DNA from 2 places in the Granulicatella sp. 20925_1_45 genome. Region 2 is predicted to be linked to the other one. Evidence: predicted binding sites of a transcription regulator. Region 2 holds the regulator's gene; the other holds the start of a gene.
What was found. Region 2 encodes Rex, which represses fermentation and respiration genes when NADH is low (regulators of the CRP and FNR family bind a similar motif). Its sites were predicted from a motif close to TTGTGAANTANTTCACAA; they were not measured.
Positions count from the first base shown of each region.

Region 1: the regulator Rex is predicted to act here: its motif matches at 2,361-2,378, upstream of adhE (bifunctional acetaldehyde-CoA/alcohol dehydrogenase).

Region 1 is NZ_JAPWBR010000017.1:4,757-9,942, forward strand. Features, by position in the region: gene adhE (bifunctional acetaldehyde-CoA/alcohol dehydrogenase) at 1-2,341, opposite strand, end outside; gene O3798_RS06365 (post-transcriptional regulator) at 2,605-2,880, opposite strand; gene yajC (preprotein translocase subunit YajC) at 2,884-3,201, opposite strand; gene tgt (tRNA guanosine(34) transglycosylase Tgt) at 3,268-4,413, opposite strand; gene O3798_RS06380 (HesB/YadR/YfhF family protein) at 4,526-4,825, opposite strand; gene O3798_RS06385 (GNAT family N-acetyltransferase) at 4,896-5,186, opposite strand, start outside.
Region 2 is NZ_JAPWBR010000031.1:8,702-13,887, reverse strand. Features, by position in the region: gene groL (chaperonin GroEL) at 129-1,748, opposite strand; gene groES (co-chaperone GroES) at 1,763-2,032, opposite strand; gene O3798_RS08415 (hypothetical protein) at 2,184-2,447, shown strand; gene O3798_RS08410 (redox-sensing transcriptional repressor Rex) at 2,525-3,172, opposite strand; gene O3798_RS08405 (ATP-binding cassette domain-containing protein) at 3,415-5,186, shown strand, end outside.

The DNA of each region.
Region 1 (5,186 bases), on a different contig from region 2:
ATTTTTCATCCGCACGGTAATAGTTGTATTTTGGCCATGTAGCTGCTTTAGCAGGACGAGTACCATTGTAACGGATTACGTATGGTAATAGGATTGCATTAGTACGTCCGTGAACTGTGTGGAAGAATCCTCCAATCTTATGCGCCATTGAGTGGCTCATTCCAAGGAACGCATTGGCAAATGCCATACCAGCCATTGTAGAAGCGTTATGCATTTTTTCGCGTGATACGAAATCAGCATTTTTCACACTACTTACTAAGTTTTCAAATACTAATTTGATTGCTTGTAATGCTAATCCATCAGTATAGTCGTTTGCTAGTGTTGAAGTGTACGCTTCAATTGCGTGAGTTAACACGTCCATACCAGTATCAGCTGTTACAAAATCAGGAACTGTCATAACTAACGCTGGGTCAACAATCGCAATTGTTGGTGTTAGAGAGTAGTCAGCTAATGGATATTTACGGTTGTTTGCTTTATCTGAAATTACCGCGAATGGTGTTACTTCAGAACCTGTACCAGAAGTTGTTGGGATACCAACATATTTAGCACGTTCTCCTAATTCTGGGAATTTGAATGCACGTTTACGGATATCCATGAATTTTTGAACTAAGTCACGGAAGTCCACTTGTGGTTGTTCGTAGAACATCCACATTACTTTCGCAGCATCCATTACAGATCCACCACCAAGTGCAACGATTGTATCCGGCTCGAAGCTCTTCATGATTTCAGCACCACGGTTTACAGTTGTGATGTCTGGATCTGGTTCTACGTCTGAGAATACTTCATAAATTACTTTATTTGGACGTAATTCTAATTGTTCAATAACACGTTGTAAGAATCCTAATTTAACCATTGCTTGGTCAGTTACGATCATTACACGGCTTACATTTTTCATTTTTTGTAAGTATTGAATTGAATCGCGTTCGAAATAGATTTTTGATGGAACTTTAAACCATTGCATGTTATTTCTACGTCTCCCTACTTTTTTGATATTTAATAGATTTACAACACTTACGTTATCCCCAACTGAGTTACGTCCGTAAGAACCGCAACCTAATGTTAATGATGGGATAAATGCGTTATAAACGTCCCCGATACCACCGAAAGTAGAAGGAGCATTCCAAATGACACGAATTGCACGAACAACGCGTCCAAATTCTTTAGCTAATTCAGCATCTTCAGTATGAATTGCTGCTGAGTGTCCTAAACCATGGAATTCAACCATTTGACGTGCTTTTTCAATACCGTCTTCACGAGATTCTGATTTAAGCACTGCAATTACTGGAGAAAGTTTTTCACGAGTTAAAGGTTCTTTTTCGCCAACTTCTTTACATTCTGCAGCAAGAATGTTAGTTCCTTCTGGAACTGAGAATCCAGCTTGTTCTGCGATCCATGCTGCTGGCTTACCAACGATGTTCGCATTTAATTTAGCTCCAGCACAGTTTTTGCTGTTTGCTTTTACGCCGAAGCAGAATTCTTCTAATAATGCTTTTTCTTTTTTGTTTACAAAGTAAGTGTGATAGCTCTTTAATTCTTTAACAAAATCATCGTAAATTTCTTTATCAATAATTGCTGCTTGTTCAGATGCACACACCATACCATTATCGAACGATTTACTCATTACAATATCGTGAGCTGCTTGACGAATGTTAGCAGATTTTTCAACATAAGCTGGTACGTTACCTGCACCAACCCCAAGAGCTGGTTTACCGCAAGAGTACGCAGCTTTAACCATCGCGTTACCACCTGTTGCTAAGATTGTAGCAATGCCATCATGGTTCATTAAAGCATTTGTTGCTTCAATAGATGGATGTTCGATCCATTGAATACAATTTTCAGGAGCTCCAGCTGCAATGGCTGCATCGCGAACGATTTGAGCTGCGTGTGCAGAACTTTGCTGAGCTGATGGATGGAATGCAAACACGATTGGATTACGTGTTTTTAAAGCGATTAATGATTTGAAAATTGCAGTTGAAGTTGGGTTTGTTGTTGGAGTAATCCCACAGATAACACCGACTGGCTCAGCGATTAATGTTAATCCTGTTACTTCATCATCTGAAATAACGCCAACTGTTTTAGTATGACGCAAGTTGTGCACCACGTGTTCACAGGCAAATAAGTTTTTCGTAGCTTTATCTTCGAAAACACCACGTCCTGTTTCTTCGATTGCATGTTGCGCTAATACACCGTGTTGGTCTAACGCAGCAACTGATGCTTTTGCCACAATGTAGTCAACTTGTTCTTGATTTAACAAGCGGAATTCATCTAAGGCTTTCAACCCATTCTCCACGAGATGGTTGATTTCTTGTTGTACTTGGTTGTTGTTTTTTTCTTCACTCACTTGTGATTTCCCCCAGTGTTTGTTATTTTTATCACATTCTTATCTTACACTATTTTTGTAAAAATGTAAACTATTTTCATTGAAAAATTTTCCTTTGAAAACAGATTCATTTGTTTTCATTTCCCTTTCATAAAAATTCCCTAACCTATACCTTCATTCTAACCATTATTCCGAAAATAGCAATACTTTTGTAGCGCTTTTTGTAATCCTTTACAAAGTTTTTTATACAAAAAGAGAAGCTAGCGTACAGCTAGCTTCTCTTTTTAAAATAATTCACTTAAATTGATATCCTCAAGTGTAATCTCTTTATTCGTTTGTGCTTCTAAAGATTCAAAATCGAAATATTCATTAATACTTAATTGATTAATTTGAAAAATCTGCTCAAATAGATTTTCAGGAATTTTTTTCTTCCAACGATAATCAGCAAAATAATGCGCGAGATCTTCCGTTTGAATTGTTGTATATCCTAAATCGTTAAACTCACTGACTTTATAATATAACCAAGTTTTAAATTTATTTTTTAAACTTTCTTTATCCATCGATTACTCTTCTTCAGTTGCTACTTCATCAGTATACACTTCGTTATTTGTTGGAGCAGATTCTGAAACAACATGGTGAATAGCAGCACGTTCGAAAGTTAGGATGACTCCTTCGCAATCTAGGTCGACTGTTTTATTTACAGTATCAATGTTATCAATTACACCGTGCAATCCACCGATTGTAACTACTTTATCTCCAATTTTCATCGCTTCTCTTTGCGCTTGAATTTCTTTAGCACGTTGACGTTGTTTACGTCCGAAGAACCAGAACGCTCCTCCTGCTACAACGATATATGCAATTAATAATGTCATTTGATCCATAATCTTACCTCATTTCCAATTTTATGTTTTTACTTTATCAAAAAAGTCGCTTTATTTCTATACTCTTTAGAAATTTCTAGCATTTTCTTTGTTGAAGCCATATTCTTCAAAGAACGCTTCTCTAAACTCTAATAAGTTATCATCCATAATCGCTTGGCGTACTTGCTTCATTAAGTTTAATAAGAAGTACAAGTTATGATAACTGGTTAAGCGTAAGCCAAATGTTTCGTCTGTCTTAAATAAATGACGGATATAAGCACGTGTATAGTTACGACATGTGTAACAATTACATTTCTCATCCAATGGACGGAAATCACGTTCGTATTTCGCGTTCTTCACTACAAGACGCCCCGCACTGGTCATACAAGTACCATTACGAGCAATACGTGTTGGTAGTACACAGTCAAACATATCTACTCCGCGAATGACTCCATCGATTAATGAGTCAGGTGACCCCACTCCCATTAAATAACGAGGTTTATTATCTGGAATGAGTGGTGTTAAGTAATCCAACACTTCATTCATCTCTTGCTTTGTTTCACCAACCGACAATCCACCAATAGAATATCCTGGGAAATCTAGAGAAACCATGTCTTTTGCATGAGCGATACGTAAATCTTTATAACCAGCACCTTGTAAGATTCCGAATAACGCTTGTGTATCTGGTGATTTATGTGCCTTTAATCCACGCTCTGCCCAACGAGTTGTACGAGCGATTGAATCTTTCACGTAATCATGTGTATGGTGGAAATCTGGACACTCGTCAAAACTCATGATGATGTCTGCACCTAGTTTATTTTGTACATCGATTGAAATTTCAGGAGATAAGAATAATTTAGATCCATTTAAATGATTTCTAAAATGAACTCCTTCTTCTTCAATACGACGCATATCGCTCAGCGAGAAGACTTGGAAACCGCCTGAGTCTGTTAAAATCCCTTTTTTCCAATTCATGAAGTTATGGAGTTTACCGGCTTCATCTACAATATCTGCACCTGGACGTAACCATAAGTGGTATGTGTTACTTAAAATGATATTTGCGCCCATTTCATCTAATTCTTCCGGAGACATTGATTTCACAGTAGCAAGTGTCCCAACCGGCATAAACATTGGTGTTGGGAATGTACCATGTGGTGTAATAATTTCTCCAAGACGAGCGCCTGTATGTTTTTCTGTTTTAATCAGTCTATATTTTACTGCAGGTTCTGTCATTTTATAAATCCTTTCTTCGTTTCATAACTATCTAACTGTACTCTACAAATCACAAAAAGTCCAATAAAAACGGGAGTTAGCTCGCGCTTCACTCCCACTTTTTTCTATTATATTAATCTACAATTTTTGTATAATTGTAACTTGGCTCTTTTAACTTTTCGTCAAAGCTTACTTCTAAATTATGCCCTTGGAAAAACCATTCATCCCCAGTTTCAACAAAATATGTAATGCCGTTTTCTACTACACTTACATAAGGATTGCTTGGAGCATCTACTTCAACTGCTAGAGAGAACCCTTCATGAATAGGACTGCATCCGTATACCTTTCCTAGGAAACGAACACCACGTTCTTTAGATACACCCATTTCTTCTTCAAACCACGCTTGCGCTTTCTTATCGATTGTTAATTGCATTGTATCCACTCTTTCCTCTAGTTTACTCTCTCATTCTATCATAGAATCGTAGAAAGTCGGTAAAGTTTGCTCATCGCTTTCCAGTATATATGAATGAAACGCAATTTAGAGAAGTTAAACTTGTGAATCCATTAGACTCATAAAAAGAAACTGTTTTCGTTGAATCATCTGTTGCTAGTTGAATTTGATATACATTCTTGTACTTTTCTAGAGAGAGTTGTAACAATTTTGTGCCAATTCCCTGATGTTGGTATTCAGGGTACACTAAAATATCTTGAATAAATAGAATAGACGCCCCATCTCCAACCGCTCGCAATACACCAACGAGTTTTTCTTCTTCATTAAGCGCTGCTAATATATG
Region 2 (5,186 bases):
TACAGCTATTATAAACAAATCCTTCAGTGTTCGAAGTTTTGAACTTCGTTCACTTTTGTCGGGAAGCACCTTGCGGTGTTTTTATCCAAAAAGAAAAAGAGGGGTGAAAAACTTTCACCCCTCTTTGATTACATCATACCCATGCCCGGATCCATCCCTGGCATTGGTGGTGCTACTGGAGCTGGTTTGTCAGCTACAACAGCTTCTGTTGTTAATAATAATGCTGAAACAGATGCAGCATTTTGTAAAGCAGAACGTGTTACTTTTGTTGGGTCCACGATACCTGCTTCAATCATGTTTACCCATTCATCTGTAGCGGCATTGTATCCAATTCCTTTTTCTTCAGATTTCAAACGAGCAACAATGACTGAACCTTCAAGACCCGCATTTTCTGCGATTTGACGTAATGGTTCTTCTAATGAACGAGATACGATTTTCGCACCTGTAGCTAAGTCGCCTTCTAATTCAAGAGCGTCTACGACTTTTTGAACGTTCACAAGAGCTGTTCCCCCACCTGAAACGATTCCTTCTTCAACCGCTGCGCGAGTTGCGTTTAAGGCATCTTCAATGCGAAGTTTTTTCTCTTTCAATTCTGTTTCAGTAGCGGCACCGACTTTAATCACGGCAACCCCACCTGATAATTTAGCAAGACGTTCATGTAATTTTTCACGGTCAAAATCACTTGTTGTATCTTGTGCTTGTGCGCGAATTAAAGCAACACGGTTCGCGATTAATTCTTTAGAGCCTGCACCTTCAACGATTGTAGTGCTGTCTTTAGAAACTACAACTTTACCAGCTGTCCCTAATTGAGCTAATGTTGCGTCTTTTAATTCTAAGCCAAGGTCTTCTGTAATAACTTGAGCACCAGTTAACACAGCGATATCTTCTAACATCGCTTTACGACGGTCACCGAATCCTGGAGCTTTTACAGCTACCACGTTAAATGTTCCGCGTAATTTGTTTAATACTAATGTTGGTAAAGCTTCGCCATCCACGTCATCCGCGATGATTAATAACGCACGTCCTTGTTGAACGATTTGTTCTAATAATGGAATGATTTCTTGGATGTTTGATACTTTCTTATCTGTAATTAAGATAAATGGATTGTCTAAAGTCGCAATCATCTTGTCATTATCTGTCACCATATATTGTGATAAGTAACCACGGTCAAATTGCATTCCTTCTACAACATCTAACTCTGTTTCAATCCCTTTAGATTCTTCGATTGTGATAACGCCGTCGTTACCCACTTTTTCCATAGCTTCAGCGATTAATTCACCGACTTCAGCTGAACCTGAAGAAATGGCCGCAACTTGTGCGATGGCTTCTTTTGATTCTACTGGACGAGAAATGCGATGTAATTCTTCAACAGCTGCTTTTGTTGCAAGTTCAATCCCGCGACGGATGCCTACTGGGTTTGCGCCAGCTGTTACGTTTTTCAATCCTTCACGAACGATAGCTTGTGTTAAAACAGTAGCTGTTGTTGTACCGTCACCGGCAATATCGTTTGTTTTTGAAGCTACTTCAGCCACGAGTTTTGCACCCATATTTTCGAAGTGATCTTCTAATTCGATTTCTTTGGCAATTGTTACCCCATCATTTGTAATCAGTGGAGACCCAAATGCTTTTTCTAATACAACATTACGTCCTTTTGGTCCTAATGTTACTTTTACTGTGTTCGCTAAAACGTCCACACCACGTAGCATGGCGCTTCTTGCGTCTTCTGCAAATTTAATATCTTTCACCATAGTTGTATCCTCCTTTATTCAACAATTGCGATAATGTCTTTTTCTTTCACGATGATATATTCTTGACCATCTAATTTAACTTCTGTTCCTGAATATTTCTCGAAAACGACTTTATCGCCAACCGCTACTTGACGGTCTTCTGCAGCAGTGAATTCGCTTGTTGCGATGACTTTTGCAAATTGTAATTTTTCTTGAGCAGTTGTTGGTAGGAATAATCCTCCAGCAGTTTTTTCTTCTTGCTCTACCATTTGAATAACAACTCTATCTTTTAAAGGCTTTAACATATGAAATCCTCCTTCATCTTTTTTAGCACTCAAAAACACTGAGTGCTAACTCATAGTTTTATGATACTCATTTGGTCAGGAAAAATCAAGAATAAATACTTGCTTATTTGTCTGGAATTTTGTAAGATTTTGACAGGAAAGGATGATTGCGATGACACGAAAAAGTTTCTTTAGAAAACTATATTTTGAAATCATATTAGCCGTCTTCTTTATCTTTCTAGCAACGACGCATTATCCTGGAAATGGATTTGACTTTATCACATTATTCTGCTGTCTATTCGCAACGACAAGCATCGTAACAAGTATCAACATGCTTCGCACCTATAACGAGTTGAAAAAACTCGCTAATCTCATCGAGAATCTGCCCGATGACGAGGATTCACTAGACGATAAAGAACCAAAAGAAAAGCACTAATCGCTCCGCAAATCGGATTGGATTAGTGCTTATTTTTTATACAAAAAAGGCACCCTATATGGATGCCTTTCAATAGATTATTTTTGGTTGTCCAAGAAATAAATTAGTGTTTGAAGTTCGTTTGTTAAGTCCACGTTTTGAACTCGAACGTCTTCTGGTACGTCTAAGCGGATTGGTGTGAAGTTCAAGATTCCGCGAACATTTGCTTCTACTAAGCGGTCTGCTGTTTCTTGAGCTACATCTTGAGGCACTGTTAAGATGGCCACTTGGATTTGTTGAACTTTCAATTGTTCTACCATTTCATCCATGCTGTAAACTGGCACACCTGTTTGGATTGTTCCAACGATGTCTTCGTTTACGTCAAACGCTGCGCTAATACGCACGTTGTTGCTTTGGTGGAAGTTGTAGTTTAAGAGCGCTTGTCCTAATTTACCAACCCCTACTAGAGCGACGTTTGTTAGGCGATCTTGGTTTAAAGTATGGCTGAAGAATTCTAATAAGTATTCTACATCATATCCATATCCACGTTTTCCTAAAGCTCCAAAGTATGAGAAGTCACGACGGATTGTTGCGCTATCGACTTTTACGGCTTCACTTAATTCAGTTGATGAGATGCGACGTTTTCCTGCATCATGCAAGAAACGTAAGTAACGATGATAAATAGCCAAACGTTTCGCAGTTGCGCGTGGCACTTCGATTTCTTTTAATTCGTTTAAATCTTTCATGAATAAGACTCCCTTTTTCTTTTATTTCCATGCGTATTCTATCACAACGACATTTCATTTCACAAACAGTTTGCTTGTACCTCACGAACATTCCTAAGTTTCGCTTATATACAGAAGGCTTTGTGCTTTTTTCTTCACAACCTCCCTATTGTGAATGTGAATGCAAAGAAGAACGCGTATCAATATTGTTCCCCCTCTTTTTTATGCTAAAATAAACTGAAACTACTTTGAAAGGACCCGTCATGATTTTACTACAAGGACAAGGACTCGCGCGTACGTTTGCGGATGAAGTCCTATTTGAAAATATTACGATTCATATTCAAGAAAATTCACGCATTGCCATCGTTGGGCGAAATGGTACTGGAAAATCCACGCTATTAAAAATGTTGGCTGGAATCGAAGAACCTTCACTTGGCGCTGTGTCAAAGAAGAAAGACCTCTCGATTGGCTACTTAGACCAATACGCTGCTATCCAGTCTTCCCGCACTGTTTGGGAAGAAATGGTGCATCTCTTTGAAGACGTAGAAACTTTGAAGAAACAAGCGCAAAAAGCCGCCGAACAACTCGGTGACCCTGACCTTCTTAGTGACCCAGTTGCGTACGAACTCGCCTTAAAACGATACGACCAGCTTCAAGAAGAATTGAACCAAAAGAACGCGTATGGTTACGAGTCTGAGATTCGCACCGTGCTTCACGGCTTCCGTTTCTATCCAGAAGACTACGATCAACCGATTCAAGCACTCTCTGGGGGCCAACGCACTCGTCTGGCACTAGCTCGTATTTTATTAGAGAAACACGACTTACTCATCTTAGACGAACCAACCAACCACTTGGATATTGAAACATTGACGTGGCTTGAAGACTACTTACGCTCTTCAAGTAGCGCGCTTGTCATCGTATCCCACGACCAATACTTCTTGGACCGTGTGTGTAACGAAGTCTATGAAATCAGTCATAAGGCCTGCGAATATTATAAAGGAAACTACTCGCACTACTTAGAAGAACGCGAGCAACGCTATTTACTCAAACAAAAAGCCTACGAGAAGCAGCAACAAGAGATTCACGACTTAGAAGAATTCATCGCGAAAAACTTAGTGCGCGCTTCAACTACAAAACGAGCCCAATCACGCCGTAAGAAGCTCGAGAAAATGGAACGCTTAGAGAAACCAAAAGGCGATCAGCGCTCTGCTCGTTTTGAATTTACCGTGGAACGCGAATCCGGAAACCAAGTGCTGCAAGTAACTGATGCTTATATCGGCTACGACCACGAAGCCTTGAGTGGTCCGATTTCCTTCCAGCTTCGCAAGCGTGAGGCCATCGCGATTGTGGGGCCTAACGGTATTGGAAAATCTACTCTCTTGAAGTCTATTACGGGTGAATTACCTTTAATCGAAGGTTCAATCGACTTAGGTGCTGGCGTTCAAGTCGGTTACTATGACCAAAACTTGGCCGGCCTCTCATCGAATCAAACGGTTCTAGAAGAACTCTGGTCTCGTCACTCAACGATGCCTGAAAAAGACATCCGTTCGATTCTTGGCAGTTTCCTTTTTTCAGGCAACGACGTCGAGAAAACAACCGCTCAACTCAGCGGGGGTGAAAAGGCCCGTTTGGCACTTTGCAAACTGTCTCTTGAACATGATAATTTCCTACTGCTTGACGAACCAACCAACCACTTGGACATCGACAGTAAAGAAGTCCTCGAAGATGCCCTTATCGACTACGACGGCACGATTTGTTTCGTGTCGCATGACCGTTTCTTCATCAACAAGGTCGCAACGGCTATTCTTGAAATCGAAGAAACTGGCAGCACGCTGTATTTAGGCGACTACGACTACTATCTCGAGAAAAAACAAGAGAAAGAAGAACTCGCTGCATTGCAAGAAGCCAAGGATGCCCCACTAGCAACGGCCGAGCAGATGACAGAAGCCAAAGCCAGCTACCATGCCTCTAAAGAAGAGCAACGTCAAATCCGTACGCTCACTCGTCGCATCGAGCAACTAGAAACGGAGATGCA